Linked DNA regions of Rhodovastum atsumiense. The protein of the gene in region 1 interacts with the protein of each later gene in a pairwise test. Links are inferred from orthologs where the notes say so. Each region holds a gene or a part of one and is shown in the gene's direction. Other genes may lie near its edges. The genes, in order: btsR and NBY65_RS28360.

Evidence for each region.
Region 2: the proteins of btsR (region 1) and NBY65_RS28360 interact in binary tests that used the Escherichia coli proteins (3 or more experiments, as listed by UniProt). The link is inferred for Rhodovastum atsumiense from one-to-one orthologs.

Annotation. Positions count from the first base shown.
Region 1 is NZ_OW485601.1:2,743,886-2,759,627, reverse strand. Bases 6,804-9,802 are described here. They hold btsR (two-component system response regulator BtsR), read left to right. Parts: upstream 6,804-7,944; coding sequence 7,945-8,661; downstream 8,662-9,802. Other genes in these bases: pdxA (4-hydroxythreonine-4-phosphate dehydrogenase PdxA), read right to left, coding at 9,703-9,802; NBY65_RS12515 (NUDIX hydrolase), read right to left, coding at 8,676-9,470; NBY65_RS12525 (sensor histidine kinase), read left to right, coding at 6,804-7,945. Outside these bases: NBY65_RS12555 (manganese catalase family protein), read right to left, coding at 1-494; NBY65_RS12550 (helix-hairpin-helix domain-containing protein), read right to left, coding at 620-973; NBY65_RS12545 (DMT family transporter), read right to left, coding at 1,149-2,051; 5'/3'-nucleotidase SurE, read right to left, coding at 2,277-3,056; NBY65_RS12535 (oxidoreductase), read left to right, coding at 3,248-4,111; NBY65_RS12530 (carbon starvation CstA family protein), read right to left, coding at 4,187-6,001; more of NBY65_RS12525, read left to right, coding at 6,245-6,803; more of pdxA, read right to left, coding at 9,803-10,683; NBY65_RS12505 (four-carbon acid sugar kinase family protein), read left to right, coding at 10,886-12,280; NBY65_RS12500 (DeoR/GlpR family DNA-binding transcription regulator), read left to right, coding at 12,277-13,047; NBY65_RS12495 (class I fructose-bisphosphate aldolase), read left to right, coding at 13,076-13,915; NBY65_RS12490 (IS4 family transposase), read left to right, coding at 13,987-15,099; NBY65_RS12485 (TRAP transporter large permease), read right to left, coding at 15,497-15,742. UniProt on the Escherichia coli protein: Member of the two-component regulatory system BtsS/BtsR, which is part of a nutrient-sensing regulatory network composed of BtsS/BtsR, the low-affinity pyruvate signaling system YpdA/YpdB and their respective target proteins, BtsT and YhjX.
Region 2 is NZ_OW485601.1:6,296,001-6,304,544, reverse strand. Bases 5,442-8,331 are described here. They hold NBY65_RS28360 (glutamate-5-semialdehyde dehydrogenase), read left to right. Parts: upstream 5,442-6,195; coding sequence 6,196-7,467; downstream 7,468-8,331. Other genes in these bases: rsfS (ribosome silencing factor), read left to right, coding at 8,164-8,331; NBY65_RS28355 (nicotinate-nucleotide adenylyltransferase), read left to right, coding at 7,478-8,095; NBY65_RS33940 (response regulator), read left to right, coding at 5,442-6,078. Outside these bases: NBY65_RS33945 (glycosyltransferase family 4 protein), read left to right, coding at 1-1,219; NBY65_RS28380 (ABC transporter substrate-binding protein), read left to right, coding at 1,307-2,995; NBY65_RS28375 (hypothetical protein), read left to right, coding at 3,253-3,534; more of NBY65_RS33940, read left to right, coding at 3,838-5,441; more of rsfS, read left to right, coding at 8,332-8,544. UniProt on the Escherichia coli protein: Catalyzes the NADPH-dependent reduction of L-glutamate 5-phosphate into L-glutamate 5-semialdehyde and phosphate. The product spontaneously undergoes cyclization to form 1-pyrroline-5-carboxylate.

The DNA of each region.
Region 1 (15,742 bases):
CGCGTCGCCAGGTGGCGCAGCGCCGCAAGGCTGCCGTCGTCGGGAGACATGGCGATCAACGCCTCGTAGGTCGCGAGCGCGCCGGCCTCGGCGGCGATGTTGGCCCGCAGGTCGCGCACGACGTAGCCGCCCTCGTTGACGTAGCGCGCATCCCAGAACGAGCCTTTGGAATCGACCAGATGCGCGCCGGGGCCGCGGATCGCGAACAGGGTGCTGCGATAGGCGGCGTCGCGCAGCCGTTCCGAGCCGCCCTTGGTGTGCTGCTCGATCAGCATGGCCACAACTTCCAGATGGCCGAGTTCCTCGGTGCCGATATCCTGCAGCATGTCGCGGATGCCGGGATCCTCGGTGTGGAAGGACTGCGTGAGATAGGTCAGCGCCGCGGTGAGCTCCCCGGTCGCGCCGCCGAACTGTTCGAGCAGTTTCTCGGCGAACACCGGATCAGGGGTTTCGACACGGACTTCGTGAAGCAGAACGGGCTTGTGAATGAACATCGGGCGCCTCTGCGGACGAGGGTAACAGCGCAGGGGGGAACCCGCGACGGCAACGACCGGTTTCCGCAGCCGCAAGCTCGGCAACAGTCACGATGGCGTGGTATTTCTATGGGTATTTTAGATTTTTACACGGCCCACACGGAGGCATTGTGATTATTATGCGGCGTTTTCTGTGAAGCCGCCACGGCCGCATCGGATGCGCGCTCCCGGGAGCGCCTGCGGGTGATCCGCCACCACGGCCCAGCCATGCCTTCCTCGGCAAACCGCACCAGGGTGATGAACACGTCCTGGATGAACTCGTCGAAGGGGCGTTGTGTCCGGGCGCAATAGGCCGCCGTCAGTTCCTTCGGGTCCCGTCCGCGGAGATCAGCCAGGGAGTGTATCCCCAGTGCCGACAGATCATCTTCGATGCCCCGCCAAAGTGAAGGCATGGAAGCCAGTTGCATACGCAGAGACACTGCCTGCACATGATCCTGCATCGCACTTCAACCATTATATGTGACACCCTGCGCGACACAAACCCGCAGGTTTGGAAACTATTATAATATCAATTGCGTTAAAAAACACATGCCGCGCGGGCATGCAGCATTGTTTTTGAGACAATCCTCTCTTTGGAACTGCCGTTGTGCCTCTGCCGACCGGGGCAACCGGGGATCACCCCGCCATGTCGGCAGGCCGTTCCTTCCGGGTCTCGCGGTAGAGGATATAAAGCCCGCTGGCGATGACGATCACCGCCCCGCCGAGGACATGCGGCTGCGGGACCTCGTTCCAGAGGATCCACCCGAACAGCGTGGCCCAGAGCAGCCCGGCATAGTTGAAGGGACTGACGACGGCAGCGGGGGCGAGGCCGAAGGCCCGGGTCATGAAATACTGCCCGATGCCCCCGGTCAGCCCCATCACGACCAGCTTCACCCAGTCCGCCCCGCTGGGCGTCACCCACAGGAAGGGCAGCGGCAAAGCGGTGAAGATGGAGGAGAACACGGTGAAATAGAACACGATCGCCAAGGGCGGATCGGATTTGTTCAACTGGCGGATCGTGATCATTGCCAGGGCGGTAGCGGCGGCACTCGCCAGGGCCACCAGCACGCCGGGGGTGAGCATGCCGCGGCCCGGGTCGACGATGATCAACACGCCCACGAAACCGACCAGGACGGCGGCCCAGCGATGCAGGCCCACCCGCTCCCCGAGCAAGGGCACCGAGAGGGCGGTGATCAGCAGCGGCGACATGAAGGAGATCGCCACGGCATCGGCCAGGGGCATCAGATGATATGAGAGGAAACCAAGCACCATCGCGGTCACGCCGATGACCGCCCGCCAGACATGCCCGGCGATCCGGCGCACCCGCAGCATGCCCCAACTGCCGCGGGCGGCGAGCATCAGCATCACCGGCAGCAGCGCGAAGAAGTTGCGGAAGAACGTCACCTCGTAGACCGGGTAGCGCTGCGACAGGTCCTTCACGAAGGTCCACAGCACCGCAAACAGCAGCGTGGACACCACAATCAGGAGAATGCCGAGACCTGGCTTGTCCGGGCTGGCGGGTTTCGGCGCGAGAGGCACGGGCGGGTCGTTCCTGGAACTGGCCACGTGGCAAAGCGATGCCACGAGGGATGACCATGGCGATCAGCCCTCGGGAAGGCCAGAAGGGCAGGCCGCCAGGATAGAGGGCTCCCCTCCCCTGGCGGGAGGCCAAGGATGCATGCCAGCCGCGCCCAGGCCACGGACCGCTGCGCAACGATCCCTGCCGGGCAATCGATCCGCGCCGCCCCCGACGCCGTCGCGGCGTCAGCCCAGGATGTTACGCAATTGCACGAGTGTCTCTTCGTGCGTGCGCTCGAACCGCAGCGGCGTGACGGAAACGCCGCCGGCGGCGACGACGGCCGTTTCGCTCTGCTCCGCGTCCTGGCGGGCCGAGCGGTGCAGCCGCAGCCAGTGATAGGTGAAGTTGCGTGGATCGGTGCGGGAAACGACCTCGATGTCGTCCAGCAGCCCGGCCCCCTGCCGCGTCAGCGTCACCGGGCCGGCACGATCCGCGGGGCAGGTAGGGAAATTGATGTTCAGGCAGGCGTTGCGGCTCCAGTCCGCGCCGGCGAGACGGCGGATGACCCCCGGCGCCAGCGCCCGTGCCGTGTCCCAGGGCACGGCGTTGCCGTCGCTGAAGGCCTGGCTCAGCGCCAGCGCGGGCAGGCCGAGCAGCATGGCGGTCATGGCCGCGCCGACGGTGCCGGAAAACACCGTCTCCACGCCAAGATTGGCACCGCGGTTGACCCCGGAAAGGATCATGTCCGGCCGGCCGTCCGCCAGCAGGTGCCGTACCCCCATCACCACGCAGTCGCCGGGCGTGCCGCGCACGGCGAAGCGTCGCTCGCCTTTCGGACTGACCCGCAACGGGCTGTGCAGGCTGATCGAATGCGACGTGCCGCTCTGGTCATGTTCCGGGGCAACGACCCAGACCTCGCGGGCAAGCGTGGCCGCGACCTCTTCCAGCACGCGCAGCCCCGGCGCATCGATGCCGTCGTCGTTGGTCAGCAGCACGCGCCCAAAAATCGGTTCGGCCTCTTGCATCTTCCCTGTTCCTCACGACCATTGACCGCGTGTCCATGCCGGGCACACCTCGTGATCGATCCTACCAGTCCCGGCGGCCATCGCCAGACCGACGCGCGCGGGCCTGCCCGCGACCGATACGCCACCGACCGCCTCTTGCAGCGCCCGGCCTCATGTCCCAGGTGTCCGGGTCTCATCCCAAGGACCGAAGCATGCCCCCCGAAACCACACCTGCCGAGACAACGCCCGTCTGGTTCATCACCGGCTGTTCGACCGGCTTCGGCCGGGACCTGGCGCGCCTTGTGCTGGCGCGCGGCTGGCGCGCCGTGGTCACGGCGCGTGACAAGGCCAAGGTGGCGGACCTGGTGCAGGAAGCCGGGGATCGTGCGCTGGCGCTCGACCTGGACGTCACCGACGCAGCCCAGATCGCCGCCGCCGTGCAGGCGGCCGAGGCCCGGTTCGGCGGCATCGACGTGCTGGTCAACAATGCCGGCTACGGCTACCAGGCCTCGATCGAGGAAGGCGAGGACACGGAGATCCGCGCCCAGTTCGATGCCAATGTCTTCGGCCTGTTCGCGATGACGCGGGCGGTGCTGCCCGGCATGCGGGCGCGGCGGCGCGGCCATGTCATCAACATCACTTCGGTGGCCGGCTTCATCGGCTTCCCCGGCACCGGCTACTACGCGGCGAGCAAGCATGCCGTGGAAGGCTTCTCGGATTCGCTCCAGGCCGAAACCGCACCGCTCGGGATCAAGGTCACCTGCATCGAACCCGGACCGTTCCGGACCGACTGGGCCGGGCGTTCGCTGCGTCGCACCGAGCCGCGCATCGCCGACTACGCCGAAACCGCTCATGCCCGCATGAAGACCACGGCGCAGATCAGCGGCACCCAGGCCGGCGATCCGGCGCGCGCGGCCGAGGCGATGATCCGCATCACCGAGATCGCCAACCCGCCGCGCCACCTGGTCATGGGGGCTTTCGGCCTCGAAGCGGTGACCACCCGGCTGAAAGCGCGGCTGGCCGAGATCGAGGCCTGGCGCGAGACCGGGCTGGCCACCGACTTCCCCAAGGAGTGACCTGAAACGGCAGATCCCGCCGGCCGCATCGCGACCGACGGGATCCGCTCTTCCTGGACGACCTTTTGGGTTGGATCAGTCGCCCACCGCGCCGACCAGGGCGGCTTCGCCGCCGGGCGTGCCGGTGGCCCCCAGCAGCAGTTCCTTCCAGCGCCGCAGCGAAGCGATCATGATCACCATGCCCAGCACCAGCATGATGATGGAGATCGTGCCGTTGAAGAGATTGTACCCCTTCGCCGTCGGGTTCATGTAGACGTTGGCGATCATCCAGTAGCCGGCGTAGTTCACCGTCACGAACAGGTAGGCCAGCGGCACCAGGCAGGTCAGCATGTAGATCCGCCGCCGCGCCAGCCGCAGGATGAGGGTGGTGCCGATCATCAGGCCGATCGAGGCCATCAACTGGTTCGACACGCCGAACAGGGTCCAGACCGAGTTGATGTCGCCGGAGTTCAGCAGGTAGCCCCACAGCGCGCAGGCCACCAGGCTGGCGCCCACCGCACCCGGCATCCAGTCCAGCCGCTTCAGCGGGCGATAGACGTCGCCGCCGAGGTCCTGGATCAGGTAGCGGGCCACGCGGGTGCCGGAGTCGACCGCGGTCAGGATGAACACCGCCTCGAACATCACCACGAACTGGAAGAAGTAGGAGGCGAGGTCACCGAACCAGGGGATGCGGGTGAAGATTTCCGTCATGCCCACGGCCAGCGTCACCGCGCCGCCGGTGCGGCCATAGAGGTCGATGCCGATCTCCTGGGCCAGCCGCGGCAGGTCGACCACCTGCATGTTCAGCTTGGCGAAGACGGCCGGCGCCGCGTTGATGGCGAAGTAGTCGGCCGGGTGCAGCACCGTCGCCGCGATCAGCGCCATCACGCCGACCACGCATTCGGCCAGCATCGCGCCGAAGGCCACGGGCAGGATGTCGCTCCACTTGTCGACCAGCTTGGGCGTGGTGCCGGAGCCGATGAAGGCATGGAAGCCGGAGATGGCGCCGCAGGCGATGGTGATGGAGATGAACGGCCACACCGGCCCGCCGATCACCGGCCCGCCGCCATGGATGAACTGGGTCAGGGCGGGGAAGCGCAGTTCGGGGTTGATGAACACCACGCCCACGACCAGGGCGCCGAACACGCCGATCTTCATGAAGCTGGACAGGTAGCCACGCGGCGTCAGCAGCAGCCACACCGGCAGGGTGGTGGCGAAGAAGGCATAGACGGGAATGGCGATGCCGACCGTCTCGGCATGCAGGGTCAGCCAGTCGCCCAGCATCGTGCCCTGCAGGCGCGGGCCGACGAACACCGAGGCGATGATGGCCAGCACGCCCAGATAGGTGGCGCCCTTCGACCGGCCGGTGATGCGCTCATAGAGGCCGACCGCCATGGCGATGGGGATGGTCATGAACACCGCGAAGGTGCCCCAGGCATTGCGTTCCAACGCATGCACCACGACCATGGACAGGCCGGCCATGGTGATGGTGATGATGAACAGCATCGCCAGGCCGGTGCACCAGCCGGCCACCGGCCCCAGTTCCGCCTTGGCCACTTCCGACAGCGACTGGCCGCGATACTTCATCGAGGCGAACAGCACGACCGTGTCGTGCACCGCGCCGCCGAGGGTCGCGCCGATCAGCAGCCAGACGAGGCCCGGCAGATAGCCGAACTGCGCGGCCAGCACTGGCCCGACCAGGGGGCCGGCGGCGGCGATGGCGGCGAAGTGCTGGCCGGCGTTCACCCATTTCCGGGTCGGCACGTAGTTGCGCCCGTCCCCCATCTGGTGCGCCGGGGTCAGTTGCGTATCGTCCGCCTGCAGTACCTTGCTGACGAAGAATATTCCGTAGAAGCGGTAACAGATCGCCAGGACGCAGAGCGTCCCTATGACGAATGACAATGCGTGCATGATGAGCGCCTTCCTGCCACGACGGCTTGCTTCAGCTCTGGCGCCATCCTAGGGACGGCCGGGGCCGCGCGTGGGGGCGATCCCGGTGAGTGGCAGCATGGCCTGCCGAACGGCGGCAGGAGCGGGCTGAGCGGTCAGCGAGGACCGGCCAGCGGCCAGCGGCCAGCGGCCGGACGGCGGTGGCGGGTGGCGGGTGGCGGCCGGTTGGGCCTAGGATGCCCCGCCCCCACCGGATGCCCTGCGATGTTCGAACGCCTGACTCTGACCTTGTTGCTTCTGCAACAAACCAGCGTCTACCTGGTCATCGCCTACCTGCTGAGCCGGACGCTGCTGTTCATGCCGCTGATGAACGTCACCATCCGGCCCTCGCACAAGCTCGCCGCCTACGTGATGTTCTCCATGTTCTGCATCATGGGGACCTATTTCGGCCTGCAGATCGACGATTCCATCGCCAACACGCGGGCGATCGGCGCGGTGCTCGGGGGCATCTTCGGGGGCCCCTCGGTCGGGCTCGCGGTGGGGCTGACCGGCGGGCTGCACCGCTACACGCTGGGCGGGCCGACCGCACTGGCCTGTGCCATCTCCACCGTGGCCGAGGGCCTGATCGGCGGGATGGTGCACCGTCACTTCGTCGGCCGTGGCCAGATCGAACGACTGTTCGATCCCTGGCGCATCGCCCTGGTGGCCTTTCTCGCCGAGGTGACGCAGATGGCCATCATCCTGCTGGTCACCCAGCCTTTCGAGGTGGCCTGGAAGGTGGTCGACCACGTGGCGCTGCCGATGTGGATCTCCAACACGATCGGGGCCGGGCTGTTCATGCGCATCCTGGCGGAGCGGCGGGTGCTGCTGGAGCGCCAGTCGAGCGTGTTCTCGGCCAAGGCGCTGAAGATCGCTGCCCGGGCGGAAGGCATCTTCCGCAACGGCTTCAACCGCGAGACCACGATGCGGATCAGCCGCATCATCTACGAGGAAACCGGCGTCGGCGCCGTGGCCATCACCGACCGGGACCGGATCCTCGCCTTCATCGGCATCGGCGACGACCATCATCTGCCGGGCACGCCGATTTCCTCCGACCTGACCCGGCAGGCGATCGAGCACAACCGGGTCATGTACGCCGATGGCAACGAAGTGCCGTACCAGTGCTCGATCAGCCCGACCTGCCGGCTGGGCGCGTCGCTGGTGATCCCGTTGCTGGGCGAGGACGAGCGCGTCATCGGCACCATCAAGCTGTACGAGCCGCGCACCCGCCTGGTGTCCTCGATCAACCGCAGCCTTGGCGAGGGGCTGGCCCGGCTGTTCTCCACCCAGATCCTGGCCGGGCGCTACGAGCAGCAGAAACAGTTGCTGGCCCAATCCGAGATCAAGCTGCTGCACGCCCAGATCAATCCGCATTTCCTGTTCAACACACTGAACGTGCTGTCATCGGTGATCCGCACCGACCCCGAGCGGGCGCGGCAACTGGTGCTCAATCTCTCCACCTTCTTCCGCAAGAACCTCAAGCGTCCGACCGAGGAAGCCTCGCTCGGCGACGAGATCGAGCACGTGAACGCCTATCTGCAGATCGAGCTGGCACGCTTCGCCGGCCGCCTGAAGGTGGAGATCGACGTGCCGGAAGCGCTGCGGCATGTGCGGATGCCGGCCTTCTCGCTGCAGCCGATCGTCGAGAACGCGATCAAGCACGGCACCTCGCAGCTCCTCGAACCGGGAGTGGTGCGGATCCGTGCCGAACAGGTCGGAGACGAGCTGCTGCTTTCGGTCGAGGACAATGCCGGACTGTTCGACGGGGACGCCAAGGGTGGCGAAGGGCCTGGCCTGGGCATGAGCCTGGTGGACCGGCGACTGCGCAACCGCTACGGCGAGGGCTATGGCGTCGAGGTGGCCTGCGAGCGCGACATCTCCACCCAGGTGATCTTGCGCCTGCCGATGCAGATGGCCGCCGTCTGATGCGGGTGTTGATCGTCGACGACGAGCCGCCGGCGCGTGACGAGTTGCGTGTGCTGCTGGACGGTGCCGGCGGCGTGACCATCGTTGGCGAGGCCGGCAACGCCATCGAGGCGATCGCCGCCATCAACCGGTTGTCGCCGGAGGTGGTGTTCCTCGACATCCAGATGCCGCGCGTCAGCGGCATCGAGATGCTGGCCATGCTCGATCCCGAGCGTGCGCCGCGCATCGTGTTCCTGACCGCGCATGACGAATATGCGGTGCGTGCCTTCGAGGAGAACGCCTTCGACTACCTGCTCAAGCCGGTCGATCCGGCGAGGCTCGCCAAGACGCTGGAGCGCCTGCAGCGCAGCCGGGCGCCGCAGAACCTCGCGGTGTTGAAGGCGGCCAGCCGGCTGCGGCAGATCCCCTGCGCGGGGCACAACCGCATCCTGCTGCTGCGGGTCGAGGAGGTGGAGTACGCGGAATCGCGCGCAAGCGGCGTGTTCGTGGTCGGTCAGGACGGCCAGGAACGCTTCACAGAACTTTCGCTGCGCACGCTGGAGGAACGCACCACGATGTTCCGTTGCCACCGGCAGTTCCTGGTCAATCTCGACCGCATCCGCGAGGTGCGGCTGGAGGAAGGCGGGCTGGGGGCGATCGGCACGCTGGCGGGTCACACGGTGCCGGTCAGCCGGCGTTTCCTGGCGGCATTGAAGGAGAAAATCGGAATCGGCTAGGGCGTGCCCTAAACTCAGCCGAGTTTCCCCTTAAGGTAACCCGCCATATTTTTATACCAGTCAATAGACTGGCTGTAGTCGTTATCAGGAAGCCCAAGGACATATTGCTGCGTTTCTTCACGGAGGAAATTTATCTGGTTAACCCCAAGAAATTTATCCAGATCTTTTGGCTCAACCAGATTTACGAGAGCTAACTCCCAATCACTAACCTTGTCGCTCGACGGCTGCCTGAAACCCGGCACTTCCTTGATGTTGTCATTGATCTCCTGCGCTATATCTTTGAGATTCTTGATAATCTTAAATGTACACAAGGTATACTTGCCATTTGCAAATATTTTTTCTTCAGATTTTTCGTAGTCGGGAAATGCGAGACCAGTCTCCTCCTTGAACTCTTTTTCCGCATTTTCCCGCACGGAATACCCCTCCTCGACCTTTCCGCCCGGAAAGACCCATTGCCCGGCTCCGTTTACATAGGTCGGGCAAGCCTCGTTCTTGCCTTTCCACCAACTGTTGAGCTCACGCTTCTTCGCCACCAGAACATATGGCTTGGCGTTTATCGTCGAGTACAAAGCTGCATAGACTTGCATCGCAGGACACTCCACAAGGCGCTTTGCCACGTCGGACAAATATTTATTACGCCCGACCAGGCACGCGCGAACAATGAACCACACGGCATGGGCAATGCCCCGTTGATCAGCGCACCGAGGCACAGCCCTGAATGTCACAATTTTTCTGGTGGTGCCCTGGGCACCTGGGGTGTCATGTCGGTTCTCCCGGTTTCGGTTGTTGCCCGTCCTTGGTGTCGCCACGGGCATCATCCGGCCGCCGGATTACACGACCATTTCCCCACCCCGGAACTTCGCTACCGCCGTAACCCGCCGCCGGCATGACGCGCGCATATCCGGATCAGTGCGGTGGCGTCTGACCGCCACCATCCGACGCCCTAGGCGCCGCGCAGCGAGACCGGGGTGCAGGGACCTTGTGCCGTCACGCGAATGCGTGCCTGCGCACGACGCCGGGTCAAGGGTGGAGCCCTTGCCTTTATACCGGCCGCATCTTGCGGGCCATGGCGATGGCCGCCTGCATGTTGCGCGGATCGGCAACACCTTTCCAGGCGATGTCGAAGGCAGTGCCATGGTCAACGGAAGTACGCAGAACCGGCAGCCCTGCCGTGACGTTCACCGTCTCGTGCCGCCCGATCAGCTTGGCCGGGATATGGCCCTGGTCGTGGAACTGCGCCACCACGAGGTCGTATTTCCCGTCCACCGCCTGGTTGAACACCACGTCGCCCGGAACCGGCCCCGCCACGTCCATCCCTTCCGCCCGGGCAGCGGTGATCGCCGGCACCACGTAGTCATCGTCCTCCGTACCGTAGAGCCCATTTTCGCCGCAATGCGGATTGAGTCCGGCAACAGCGATACGCGGCCGGACAAAGCCGGCGCTCTGCATGTGCGCATGCCCGGCGCGGATCGTCTCGAGGATCCGTTCGACCCGGCATGACTCCGCCGCCCTGGCCAGCGCGACATGGGTGGAGACATGGATGACGCTGAACTGCGGGCAGGCGAGCACGGCATAGGAACGCTTCGCCCCGGTGAAATGCGCGAGCAGCCCGGCATGCCCGTTCTGCGGATAGCCGGCCGCGCGCAGCGCCGCTTTGTTCAGCGAGGCGGTGACGATGACGTCGATCTCCCCGGCCTGGGCCATCTCCACCGCCTTGCGCACGCAGCGGCAGCCGGCCTCGCCGGCATCGGGGGAGAGCCGGCCCGGCAGGATGGCGTCGCGGTTGGGCGCTTCCACCTCGACCAGGCGCACACTGCCGGCGGGTGCGGGCCCTTCGGCCGGCACGAAGACGATATCCGCCCCGACCAGCCGGCTCGCCCGTTCCATGAAGACGCGGTCGCCGATCACGAGCGTCGCGGCGCGCTCATCGTCCGGCATCGCGGCGATGGCCTTGCAGATCACCTCCGGCCCGATCCCGGCGGGATCCCCCATGGTGATGCCGATCCTGCTGCTGGCGCGCATGCGACTGCCCTCCTGCGGCGTCCGCGCGCCCGCACGGGCCGAAGCGGACCAAAGCGTTTGACAACGATCCCTGCATATCACAATATCACACAGATCGTGGGCGATAGACGTAGCAAATATGTTCTGAACCGTCCATCGCGATGTGCCATCCGGGAACTCCGGCCTGGATGGGCAGACCTCGCAGACCGGACCGAGCGGCGCCATGCCACCGATTTCCCGACCTGACGAACGCCCCCTGCTGACCTTCTACGGCGACGACTTCACCGGCTCGACCGATGCGCTGGAGGCGGTCGCTTCCGCCGGGCTGCCCGCGATGCTGTTCCTGCGCACGCCGACGCCGGCAGATCTGGCGCGCTATCCGGGACTGGCCGCCGTCGGCGTCGCCGGCACCAGCCGCAGCCGCTCGCCGGCCTGGATGGATACGGAGCTGCCCGCGACCTTCCGGGCACTGCAGGCGCTCGGGGCGCCGTTCTGCCATTACAAGACCTGCTCGACCTTCGATTCCGCGCCGCATGTCGGCAATATCGGCCGCGCCGCCGAGATCGGGCAGGATGTGTTCGGCGGCGCCGTCATGGTCGTGGTCGGCGTACCGCGGCACCAGCGCTTCGTCGTGTTCTCCACCCTGTTCGCCGCCGGCTCCTTCTCGGGCAGCGAGGACATCTTCCGCATCGACCGCCATCCGACCATGCGCCGTCATCCGGTGACGCCGATGGACGAGGCCGACCTGCGGCTGCATCTCGCGCGCCAGACGACGCGACGGATCGTGGGCTTCGACTTCCGCCGGATGCTGCGCGAGGATGCCGACGCGGCCCTCGCCGCCGAGATCGACGCCGGCGCCGACATGGTGATCCTCGACGGCTTCGATGCCGCGACCATGCAGGCCTGCGGACGGCTGCTCGCCAGCCGGGGCGCCGCGCAACCGGTGTTCCTGGTGGGATCGTCGGGCGTGGAATATGCCCTGGCCCCGACGCTGGTGGGAATGACGGGCCAGCCGCCCCGACTGCCACCGGATTCCTGCGGCCCGGCCGAACGCCTCGTCATCGCCTGCGGCAGTTGCTCCCCGGTCACCGAGCGCCAGATCGCCTGGGCCGAGGCCAACGGCTTCGCGCTGATCGCGGCGGATACCGCCGCCATGGTGGCGCGGCGCGAGGATGCGTCCTGGCCGGCGCGGCTGGCCACCCAGGTCACGGAGGCGCTGCGCGACCATGCCGGCGTGGTGCTGCACACCGCTCGCGGCGGCGACGACCCGCGCCTCGCGCCGACACGCGAGGCCCTGCAACGCAGCGGGCTGGCGCCCTCCGACAGCGCCAGCATCCTCGGCGGCCTGCTCGGGCAGACGCTGCGCGAGGTGATCGCGGCGACCGGGCTGCGCCGGGTCATGCTGGCCGGCGGCGACAGTTCCAGCCATACGGCGCAGGCCATGGGCATCGAGGCACTGGAAATGCTGGCACCGTTGCTGCCCGGCGCGCCACTGTGCCGCATCCGCGCACGCGACCCGGCGCTCGATGGCGTGGAGATCGTGATGAAAGGAGGCCAGGTGGGCGGTCCGGATTGCTTCGGCACGGTGCTGAACGGACATGCGGGGAGACAGCGATGAACCAGCCCCTGAGCCCCAGCGAGCGCCGGCGCGAGATCGTCAATCTCGTGATGGCACGCAAGAGCATCTCGCTCGAGGACCTGGTCGCCCAACTCGGGGTGAGCCGGATGACCATCCACCGCGACCTCGACCTGCTCGAGGAACGGGGGCTGCTGCGCAAGGAGCGCGGCGGCGCCACCGCGGAAAGCTCGCTGCTGTTCGAAAGCAACTTCCACTACCGGCTGCAGAACGAGAACGCCGAGAAGCGCGCGCTGGCCCGCGCCGCCCGCGCGCTGGTTGAGCCCGGCAGCGTGATCATGGTCGACGACAGCACCACCACGCTGCTGCTGGCCGAGGAGCTGGAGACGATCGAGTTCGTCACCGTCATCACCAACTCCCTACCGGTCTGCGAGCTGCTGCGCGGGCGCAGCAACGTCCAACTGATCCTGACCGGCGGCAGCTACAACGACACGTTGCAGGCCTTCTACGGCCTGATCTGCGAACAGAGCCTCGGGAAGCTGCGCGCCGACTGGGCTTTCCTCTCCGCCTCCTCGGTGATCGGCCTGTCGCTCTATCACCAGGACCAGGAGGTGGTGCGCATGAAGCGCGCGCTGATGGCGGCGGCCGAGCGCAAGGCGCTGCTGCTGACGCATTCGAAGTTCAAGGCACGGGCGCTGAACCATTTCGGCGAATTGTCCGAGTTCGACCGGGTCTTCATCGACGCAAGGCTGGACGAACCGACCCGGCAGAAACTGCGACAGGCGGACATCGCGTTCGAACTGGTCTAGGCGCGGATACCAACAGAGAGCGAAAACCATGCCGACAAAGACGGGGCAGATGGTGCGCATGTCGCGCCTGATCGACCCCAGGACCGGGCGCGGCTTCTGCGTTGCCTTCGACCACGCGCTGCAACTCGGCACCTGCCCGGGCCTCGAACGACCCGAGGCGACACTGGACCTGATGGCCGAGGCGGGCGTCGATGGCGTGATTCTGCCGCTCGGCACCGCCCTGCGCCTCGGCGGCCGGCTGGCACGGCGCGGCGGCCCGGCGCTGATCCTGCGGCTGGACCAGACCACCATGTGGCGGGAAGGCACCCAGCTCGCCTATCCCGATGGCATCACCCGCCTGGTCGCGAGCGTCGCCGACGCGGTGGCGCTCGGCGCCGACGCCGTGGTGACCTACCTGTTCGTGGGCCATAACGATCCCGCGCTGGAAACCCGCAGCTTCGAGGACAACGCGCGGGTGAACGAAGCGGCACGCGCGGCCGGCATGCCGCATATCATCGAGACGATGGCGGCGCGCGGCGGCCTGGCAGCGGACGCATTCGACCCGGACGTCGTCACCTTCCATACCCGCGTTGGCGTGGAAATGGGCGCGGATATCATCAAGACCGACTGGCCGGGCAGCGTGGCCGCGCTGCGCGCCATCACCGCCGCGCTACCGGTGCCGGTGATGCTGGCAGGCGGGCCGCGCCAGGATTCCGATCGCGGCACGCTGCAACTCGTCGCGCAAATCATGCAGGCGGGGGCAGCGGGGATCCTGTTCGGACGGTCGATCTTCCAGGCACGCCAGCCACTCGCGGTGATGAAGGCGTGCCGGGCCATCATTCATGATGGAACATCGGTCGAAGAGGCCATGGCGGCGGCTGGGATCTGAGAACCGGGGCGCTGCCCCATAGGCGTTAGGATATTCTTGCGCTGAGGGGTTTGGCTTATTTTATGAGGGAGATGCAGACATTTGCATCTCCCCATGCGGATGACTGGGCCTTGGTTCGGTCGCGGTTGCCGCGCGATCTGGATCTGTCGCGATTGGCGCGTGAGACGAAGGCGCTTCTCCGGCTGCGCGGTGTGCGGGATGCGGAGAGCTTGCTGCGGTTGGCGCTGGCGCGCGGTCCGGGGGGGCTGTCGATCCAGGAGACGGCGGCCTGGGCTGAGTTGGTGGGGGTGGCCCAGCTGAGCGGCCCATCGCTGCACGATCGGTTGCATCAGTCCGTCGATTTTCTGCGGGCGATCGTGAGGTCTCAGCTGGAACACGGCCGGTCGGCGCACTCACCGCTGTGGGCCGGGCGACACCTGCGCATTGTCGACAGCACCAGCCTCAGCCAACCTGGCAGCAAGGGGACCGATTGGCGGGTGCACGCGGTCTACGACCTTGCCGCGGGCGGGTTTACGCATCTGGAACTGACCGATGCCAAGGAAGGCGAACGGTTCAGCCGAGGCGCTCCGGTGCCGGGTGAACTCCGTCTGGGCGATCGTGGCTTCTGCAATGGTCCCGAACTGGCGCGCTACCTGCAGCAGGCTGGCGAGGGGGGCGCCGATTTCATCGTCCGCATGCGCTGGAACACCTTGCCCCTGCGCGATGACACAGGGGATCCCTTCGACCTGATCCGCTTGCTGCAGCAGATTTCCCAGCCGGGCGAGGTAGGCAGCGTTCTCGTCAACGCTGTGACGGGCCGCGATCGCCCCCTGCTGCCGTTGCGGGTGGTGGCGCTGCGCCTGCCCGCAGAAAAGGCCGCGGCCAATCGCAAGCGCTTGTTACAGAAAGCCAGCCGCCAGCAGACCACGCCCGACCCCCGCAGTCTCATCGCAGCGGAGTTCCTCATCCTGGGCACCACCCTCCCCAGCGAGATCCCGGCCACGGAAGTGCTAACCACCTACCCGCTGCGCTGGCAAATCGAACTCGCCTTCAAGCGGCTCAAATCGCTGCTGCACATCGACCGCCTTCCAACCCACACCCAGACCGGCGGACAGGTTTGGCTCCATGCCCATCTCATCCTGGCGCTGCTCTGCGACACGGTGAACCGGGATTTCCTGGCCTTTTTCCCCTCAGGACCTCAGTGAAGCCAACGCCGCCCCATCCTTGTGGCGCAGCTCCAAAATGGTCCTGCGCACGTTGCTCCAGGCCGTGCTCGGTGCCATCGGGCTGCTCAAGCTCCTCGCCAACGCCGCCAGCGTCCATCGCAAACTCGCCGATCCCCCACGACGCCGACAAAGGCAGGTCAATTATGCCCCACAGGCGCTATCCTAACGCCTATGGGGCGCTGCCCCGGCCCCGGCAGGAGGCTCCGCCTCCTGCACCTCCGCCAAGGGCCGGAGGCCCTTGGATCCCATTCGTTCATCGGATGCTGAAAGGGGGGCTTTGCGCCCCCCCTTTCAGCATCCGGGGTGCAGGGGCCTTTCGGCCCCTACTGGAGTCCAGAGGCGAAGCCTCTGGTGGGGTTTGGGGCAACGCCCCAAATCAGAACCCGGGCAACGCCAGCCACGGCACGGCCGCGACGATGATCGTCGCCACCAGCAGCGCCGCCATGTAGGGCCAGCACGCATGCACGGCCTTGTCCGGTGTCACCCGTCCGATCGCGCAGGCCTGGTAGAAGCCGATGCCGAAGGGCGGCGTGAACAGCCCCAGGCTCATCGACAGCACCACGACGATCGCGTAGTGGACCAGATTGATGCCCAGTTCCCCCGCCACCGGAAACAGCAGCGG
Region 2 (8,544 bases), 3.5 Mb from region 1 along the record:
GCGCGCCGAGGCCGTGCCGGCGCCGGAACCGGACATCCCGGCGACCGGCGGCCGGCCCGGGCTGCTGCGCCGCGCGCTGCGGCCGGCCGTGTACCGGCTGCCGGAGGAAGTGCGCCGCCCGGTGATCCTGGCGGGGGTGGCCCAGGCCGAGGCGCTGCGCCAGCTCGGACGGGCGGCGCAGTCCGGCAGCCGGCTGCTGCGCCGCAGCCTCGCCCGCGACGGAACGACGCAACTGCGCGGCCTCGGGCCGCGGCCACGCCAACCCCTGGCCGAACTGGCGCGGCCGGGTGACGTGCTGCTGGCGCTCGGGGCCTCCTGGACGCCCGAATATGCCGGGCTCGTGGCCGAGGCGAAGGCGAAGCTCGGCCTGCGGTTTGGCGTACTATTATATGACATCATCCCGCTGCGGCGCCCGGAATGGTGCAAGGGGGACCTGGTGGGGCGCTTCCGCGCCTGGTTCCACGGCGTGCTGCCGCTCGCCGATGTGCTGCTGGCGATTTCCCGCCACACCGCCGCCGATGTCGAGGACTACGCCCACCGCCATGGCGTGACGCTGCGCGCGCGGGTGCGTCCGATCCCGTTGGGCACCGGCTTCGTTGGGCAGGCCGCAGAGGGGCAGGCCGAGGCCGGGTCGGTGCGGCCGGACCTGCCGGCGCCGGGCAGCTACGTGCTGTTCGTCTCCACCATCGAGGCCCGCAAGAACCACGCGTTGCTGGTCCGGGTCTGGCGCCGGCTGCTGGAGGAACTGCCGGAGGGGCAGGTACCGACGCTGGTCTTCGCCGGCCGGGTCGGCTGGCTGGTGGGCGACCTGCTGGAGCAGTTGCGCAACTGCGACAACCTCGACGGCCATGTCCGCATCGTCGCCGATCCGACCGATGCCGAGCTGCTGGCGCTGTACCGCGGCTGCCGCTTCACCGTGTTTCCCTCGCTCTACGAGGGTTGGGGCCTGCCGGTCACCGAAAGCCTGGCGCTGGGCCGGCCCTGTGTCTGTTCCAACGCGACCTCGCTGCCGGAGGCCGGGGGCGAGCTGGTGCGGTTCTTCGACCCCGAAAGCGTGGCGGACGCCACGCGCGTGATCCGCGACACCCTGCAGGACCGGTCCCGGCTGCAGGCCTGGGAAGCCCAGGTGCATGGCAGCTTCCGTCCGGTCCCCTGGACCGAGACGGCGCGCGCGGTGATGGACGCGGCAAGCCAGGCGTCCGTGCCGGTGCACGCCTAGGAAGACGCCGGCATGTCATGCGCTGTTCCGGGCACGATGTCGTTTCCTCTTCCCGGGACTGGGCTGCGCCGCTGGCATTCCGCCTTGGTGCTGTTGTTGGCCGCCTGTGCCTGGGTCCCGGTCGGTGCGCTGGCCGAGACCCTGCCCAGGGTACAGGGGCCGGCGCGGACCCAGGCCCTGCCCAGGGCGCAGGCCACCTCGCGGGAGAACGCCGCACGGGGGAGCGCGCCAAGACCGGAGGCGTCACCTGCTTCCAGGCCGGTTCCCACCCCCGAAACGGCCCCCGCCGAGGTGGCCCCGATGGAACTGGCGGCCAGGGATACCCCTCCGACCGACCCTGCCTCCCGCGCCGCTACGCTGCGGGTGGTATTGCCGCAGCTTCCCCAGCAACTTGATCCCGCGCTGGCCGGCAGCGGCGAGGACCATGTCGCCGTCCACCTGCTGTACGATGGTCTCACCCGCTTCGACCGCGACATGGTCACCCGGCCCGGCCTGGCCGAAAGCTGGACGGCCTCCGACGACCTGCGCAGCTGGACGTTCCGGCTGCGGCCGGAGGTCCGTTTCCATCACGGGCGGCGCCTGGAAGCCGACGACGTGATGGCGACGATGACGCGCATCCTGGATCCGCGCACGGGCTCGCCCGGGCGCGCCGGGCTGGAGATGGTGGTGCGCGTGGAAGCGATCGATGCCCGGACGGTGCGCTTTACGCTGACCGCTCCCTACGCGGCCTTCGCCGACCTGTTCGCCGACCGGTCGTTGCGCGTGGTGCCGCGCGACCGGGTCGAGGGGCTCGGCGGCGCCCCTGTCGGCACCGGGCCGTTCATGCTGCGCGGCGGACTGCGCCCCGACCGGCTGGAACTGGTGCGCAACCCGGCCTACTGGGAGCGCGGGCTGCCCCGGCTGGCGGCGGTGGAACTGCAGGGCATCGCCGATGCGACGGCACGCGAAGCGGCCCTGGCCGAGGGCACGGCCGACATCCTGTGGATGCTCTCGGCCGAGGCGGCGGAGCGGCTGCGTGGTGACCCGGCGCTGCGCGTCGATGCGGTGCCGACCGGAAGCTGGGACGCGGTGGTGCTGCACAACGGCCTGCGGCCGTTCGATGATCCGCGGGTGCGCCAGGCGCTGGTGGCGGCCCTCGACAAGGCGGCGCTGATCGAGGCCGCCTTCCCCGGCCAGGCCGTGCCGACGCACAGCCCGATCCCGCCGGGCCATCCCTATTACGAGGACCGGCTCGGCCATGCCGCCGCCGATCCGCCGCGGGCGCGCCAGTTGCTGGCCGAGGCCGGCTATCCCAACGGCATCGATGTGACGCTGCACGTGCCCGCCGAGCGGGAACGGCAGGTGCGGCTCGGGCTGGCGGTGCGGGAGATGGCGCGGGCCGGCGGCTTCCGCATCACCGTGGAGCGGGTGCCCTATGCCGCCTGGGCGTCGCATGTGCAGGGGCGGCAGGCCATGTTCATCGATGGGGCCTCGGCCCGGCCGACAGTGGACACCGCCCTCTATCCCTGGTTTCATTCGGGCGGCTTCTGGAACAGCCTGCTCTGGCATTACCGCAGTGCCCGGATGGACGAGCTGCTCGATCTGGCCCGTCGCACCGGCGAGGAGACGCGCCGCGCCGACATCTTCCATGAAATTCAGGCATTGGTTGAACAGAACGCGCCCGGAATCATTATCTCCGTGGCATTGCACATGAACGGTGTGCGCCGGGCCGTGCAAGGCTTCCGGTCCTCGCCAATGCAGTGGCTCGATCTCAAGGACGTCATCCTTTCACCGTGACGCCGCGGGAGGTAAAACGTGGCCTCGTGTTACAAGCCGCAAGTGTCGATCCTGGGTTGATTTTTTCCGCAATGGTGTTGCAGGACTGCCACATCCCTGCCGACATCGGCGGAACGACGAGAACTCTTCTTGGTGTTGAATGCCGGCGGTGGATAATAGTTCTCACGGTTTCGTGAGGGCGTGGCATGTTGAAACGAAAGATCAGGCCGAGCCAGGAGGTTTCTGGCCCAAATATCGTCGTGCTGCGACAGCGCGTCATGCCGAACCACCGTGCCCTGCTGGCGCGCTGGCTGGAAGCGGGGCGTTGCATGGGGTTGTGCGACGCATCCGCGTTCGGCCCGTCCCCTGGCGAGATCGACAGCGACCATGTGCTGGTCTGGGTGCGTGAAAATCCCGATCCCGCCTATCTGATCACGCCGGATGGCATGAACTGGCTTGTCACCGACTGGTTGCGCCGCGAGCCGCTGGCGCAGCTTTCGACCTTCGAGGCGGCGCTGAATTTCATTCGCCCGGTGTTGAAGCTGACCGAAGCCGCCTGAGATGTCCGGCCCGCCCGGTGTTCCGGGCGGGGTTGTTTCCCGGAATGCTCAGACCCGACGGCCGTGGGAGCCACGTCGCGGCCCAATATGTCGCAGCCTCGTCATGGACCGGATGTCCGGCATGGTTCGCCCTGACCGGTGATGCGGCCACGAAGCTTCGCCGCCTGCTGCCCGACCATTGGCGGAAGGCGGGGAGCTTACGCGATTGTGACCGTCCGGAGCCGCTGGCGAGGCGGCGTTCCCCAGAAAAAATTCAACCTATGCGTTAGAATTCTGACCGTGATGTGTCGGTCCCTTCCTCCTTTGCGAACGCTTCTGGCGTTCACCTTCAGCACGGTCGCGCTGCTGGCTGCGGTTGCTACGGCTTTGCTCGGGGGGCACGACGCGGCCGACCGGATCGCCGCGCGGGAGATGCGGGAGATGGAGCGGCTGGCCAGCCAGTTCGGCGGCATGCTGGTCCAGGGCGAGGCGATCCATCTGGCCGGGCTGCGTGCGGCCGCCCAGATGCCGGCGTTGCGCCATCTGCGGGCCGATGATGAGGAACGCCGGGCCTTGCTGCGCGCCGTGAGCGAGGCCTACCCGGGCTTCAACCAGGTCAGCCTGCTCAGGCCCGATGGCCGGGTGATCATGGATGCCTGGGATGCGCAGAGGGGATCCGTGACGGCGGCTGACCATGCCGCGTCCGGGATCGCGCCGCTGCCCGGGTTCGGCGTGCCGGTTTCCGGTGCCGACGGGCGTCTGTTCGGGATGCTGGCGGCCCGGCTGTCGCCGGAGTGGATGCGCGACATGATGGTGGCCTTCCGCGCCATGCTGCGCGAGCCGCTGGTGCCGGAGATCATGGTACTCCGGCAGGACGGCACGGTGCTGCTGGGGCCGCCCGGGCTGGAGGGCAGCATCGTGCCGGTGGGGGCCGGGCTGCAGGATTGGCCGGACGGGACCAGCTATTTGGTCGGCACTGCCGCGATCACCTCCTCCGGGGCCTTTCCCGAGCGGTCGCTGCTGGTGATGACGCGATTGCCGGCCGGGGTGGCGCTGGCGCCGGTGCGGCAACTACAGCGGCAGGTGGCCCTTGCCGCGGGCGTGGCGGCGGCCCTGGCCGGCGGACTGGGATGGCTGCTGGCGCGCGCGATCGCCCGTCCGGGCGAGGCGCTGGCGACAGCGGCGCGGTTCCCCGGTGATGCCGCCGGGCAGGGGCCTGGTTTGGGCCTGGGCAGTGCCTGGTATCGCGAGGCCCGCGAGGTGGCGGTCGGGTTGCGCGGCCTGGTGGTGGATATGCGCCGCATCGCCCGCCACCGGGCCGAGGTCGAGGCGCGGCTGCAGGAACTCAATACGACGCTGGAGCAGCGCGTGGCCGAACGTACCGCGGCGCTGGAGGCGGCGACACAGCAGCTTGCCGCGGCACAGCGGCTGGAGGCGATCGGCAAGCTCACCGGCGGCGTTGCGCATGGCATCAACAACCTGCTGCAGGTGATCGAAACGGGGCTGACCCTGTTGCACAGTTCCGATGATTCCGCGCGCCGGCGGGTGGCGGAGGCCTCGATGGCCAAGGCAGTGGATCGCGGCGCACGCCTGACCCGTCAATTGCTTGCTTTCGCCCGCCAGCAATCCCTGGCACCGCAATTGCTTGATCCGGGCCGGCTGTTGGAAGAGAGCCGCGACCTGCTGGCCCAATCGCTGCGGGACGACATCAGGCTCACGATGGACATCGCTGCGGATACCTGGCCCGTAATGGTGGACCGAACGCAGTTGGAAGTGGCATTGTTAAACATCGCGGTGAACGCGCGGGATGCCATGCCGGCAGGGGGACATCTGCACATGGCCACCGCCAATGTCACGTTTCCCGATACGGCGACGGCACCGGACGGGTTGGCCGGGCGTTTCGTTCGTATCGCGGTCACCGACAATGGCGAGGGCATGCCGGCTGAGGTGCTGGGACGAGCGTTCGAGCCGTTCTTCACCACCAAGGACCCGAGTCGCGGCAGCGGGCTGGGGCTGTCACAGGTCTGGGGCTTTGCCCGTCAGTCCGGCGGCACGGCGCGTATCGAAAGTCGCCTCGGGGGAGGAACGACGGTCACTCTGTTGCTGCCGCGGGCGGATGGGCCGGTGATGGACGAGAAAGGCGTACCCGCGACGCCGGCAGCCGAGGAGGGTCAACGCATGGTGTCGGTCTTGCTGGTGGAGGACGATCCCGACGTCGCCGAACTGTTGAGCGAGGTGCTGGAGACGCTTGGCCATCGCGTGCGCCACCTGCCCACGGGGGCGGCGGCGCTGGAGGCGATCAAGCGTGGCGAGCGCCCGGACGTGGTGATCACCGACATGATGATGCCGGGCGGCGTCAATGGTCTGGCGCTGGCGCGGGAGCTGCGGGCACGCCTGCCGCATCTGCCGGTGGTGCTGGCAACTGGCTACAGCGAGAAGGCAGCGGAAGTGCAGGAGGCCGGCGTCCCGGTGCTGCACAAGCCGTTCCGCGCGGCTGAGCTGGAAGCGGTGCTGGAGCAGGTGATCCGGGGCGGCGGCATGGCTGGCGCCGAGGCCAGCCACTGAGGCGGGGCGGCCCCTGGCCCTCGTTCGCTGCCGGCTGTCCCGCGCGGCCCTGGGTCCCGCGGGTTGCCTCTGGCAGAAGCGGCGCCGGGGGGGCAGGATAACTGCGGAGAGCGCCCTATGCACATCGATACCGATCGCAGCACCGACTGGCTTCGCACCGCCGCCGCCGCCGCCCGTGCGGCTTCCGCCACGCTTGCGCGCCTGCCGGAAAGCACCCGCAACGAGGCGCTGCGGGCGGCTGCGACCAGCCTGCGGGCGCGGTCGGAGGCGATCCTGCAGGCCAATGCCGCCGACCTGGCCGCCTATGATGCAGGCCAGGGCAGCACCGCCTTCCGCGACCGGCTCGCCCTGACCCCGGCGCGGGTCGAGGCGATGGCGCGGGGCCTGGACGACATCGCCGCGTTGCCGGATCCGCTCGGCCGCACGCTCGCCGACTGGACGCGGCCGAACGGGCTGCGCATCCGCCGCGTCGCCGTGCCGATCGGCGTGATCGGCATGATCTATGAAAGCCGCCCGAATGTCGGCGCCGATGCCGCCGGGCTCTGCCTGAAGGCGGGCAGTGCGGTGATCCTGCGCGGCGGCTCGGACAGTTTCCACAGCGCCGCGGCGATCCACGCGGCGGTCACCGAGGGGCTGCGCGCCGCCGGCGCGCCGGCCGAGGCGGTGCAACTGCCGCCCGCCACCGATCGCGCCTATGTCGCTGCCATGCTTGGCGCGGCCGGGCAGATCGACCTGATCATTCCGCGTGGCGGCAAGGGCCTGGTCGAGCGGGTGCTGCGCGAGGCGCGGGTGCCGGTGCTGGCCCATGCCGAGGGGCTCTGCCACACCTACGTGCATGCGGCGGCCGACCCCGAAATGGCGCGGCGGATCCTGGCCAATGCCAAGATGCGCCGCACCGGCATTTGCGGCGCTACCGAGACGTTGCTGATCGATGCCGCCATCGCGCCGTCGCTGCTGCCGGTGCTGGTCGCCGATCTGCGTGCGCTCGGCTGCGATTTCCGCGCCGACGACCGCGCCCGGGCAATCGTGCCGGAGCTGCCGGCGGCGCAGCCGGCGGATTTCGACACGGAATGGCTCGATGCGGTCCTGTCGGTCGCGGTGGTCGATGGCGTGGCGGATGCGGTCGCGCATGTGCGCCGCCATGGCAGCGAGCACACCGACGCCATCGTCACCGGGGACGCGGAAGCGGCGCGGCAATTCATCGAAGGGATCGACAGCGCGGTCGCCATGTGGAACGCCTCGACGCAGTTCTGCGACGGGGGTGAGTTCGGCTTCGGCGCCGAGATCGGCATCGCCACCGGGCGCATCCATGCGCGCGGGCCGGTCGGGCTGGAGCAGTTGACCACCTTCCGCTACGTCGTCACCGGCACCGGCCAGACCCGGCCCTGAGGAGACGTCCCTGACCGCACCGTCTCCGTACGGCGACCGGCGGCGCGGACGTGTCGGTCTGCTCGGCGGTTCCTTCAACCCGGCCCATGCAGGACACCGCCACGTCGCCGAGTGCGCGTTGCAGCGGCTGCGGCTGCAGCAGGTCTGGCTGCTGGTCTCGCCGGGCAATCCGCTCAAGCCGGTGGCGGGCATGGCGCCGCTCTCCGCACGGCTCGCCTCGGCCCGCACCATCGCCGACGGGCGGCGGATCGTGGCCACCGACATCGAGACCCGGCTCGGCACCCGCTACACCGCCGACACGCTGCGCCGGCTGCGCCGGCATTTCCCCTGCCGGCACTTCGTCTGGCTGATGGGCGCGGACAACCTGGTGCAACTGCCGCGTTGGCGCGCCTGGCTCGACATCGCCCGGTGCATGCCCTTTGCCGTGCTGCCGCGGCCCACGTACAATCATCGAGCCCTCGCGGGACTCGCCGCGCGGCGCCTGCGCCGGGCGCGTGTGCCCGCGCAGTTCGCTCCTGCCCTGGCCGGTCTGGCGCCGCCGGCCTGGGTGTTCCTGCCGGCGCCGCAGCATGCCGCCTCGGCCAGTGCCATCCGTGCCGCCGGGCCGCAACGACGATCCCGGGAGTAGGACCCATCGCCAGGAAGCCACCTGCGCCGCCGACCGAGCCGCCTGCCGCGCCTGCCAAGAAGGTCGCGGTGACCCGTCGCCGCGCCAGTCCCCGCACCGCCACCGGACCCGCTCTGCCCTTGCCGCCGGGCACGCCCCGCAAGAAGGCCGTCGCCGCCGGGCCCGGCCGCGGCGCCCGCCGCCCGCCTGCCGCCGAGGCGTCGTCGCGGCTCGATCAGTTGCAGACGGTCATCGTCGGCAGCCTCGAGGACGACAAGGCCGAGAACATCGTCACCATCGACCTTGCCGGGCGCGCGGCCTTCGCCGACCGGATGGTGATCGCGACCGGCCTCGCCGACCGGCAGATCGCCGCCATGGCGACGCATCTGGAAGAAAAGCTCAGTGAGGCCGGGTTGCGGCGGGTGCAGGTCGAAGGTGGCGCCGGCGCGGACTGGGTGCTGATCGACGCC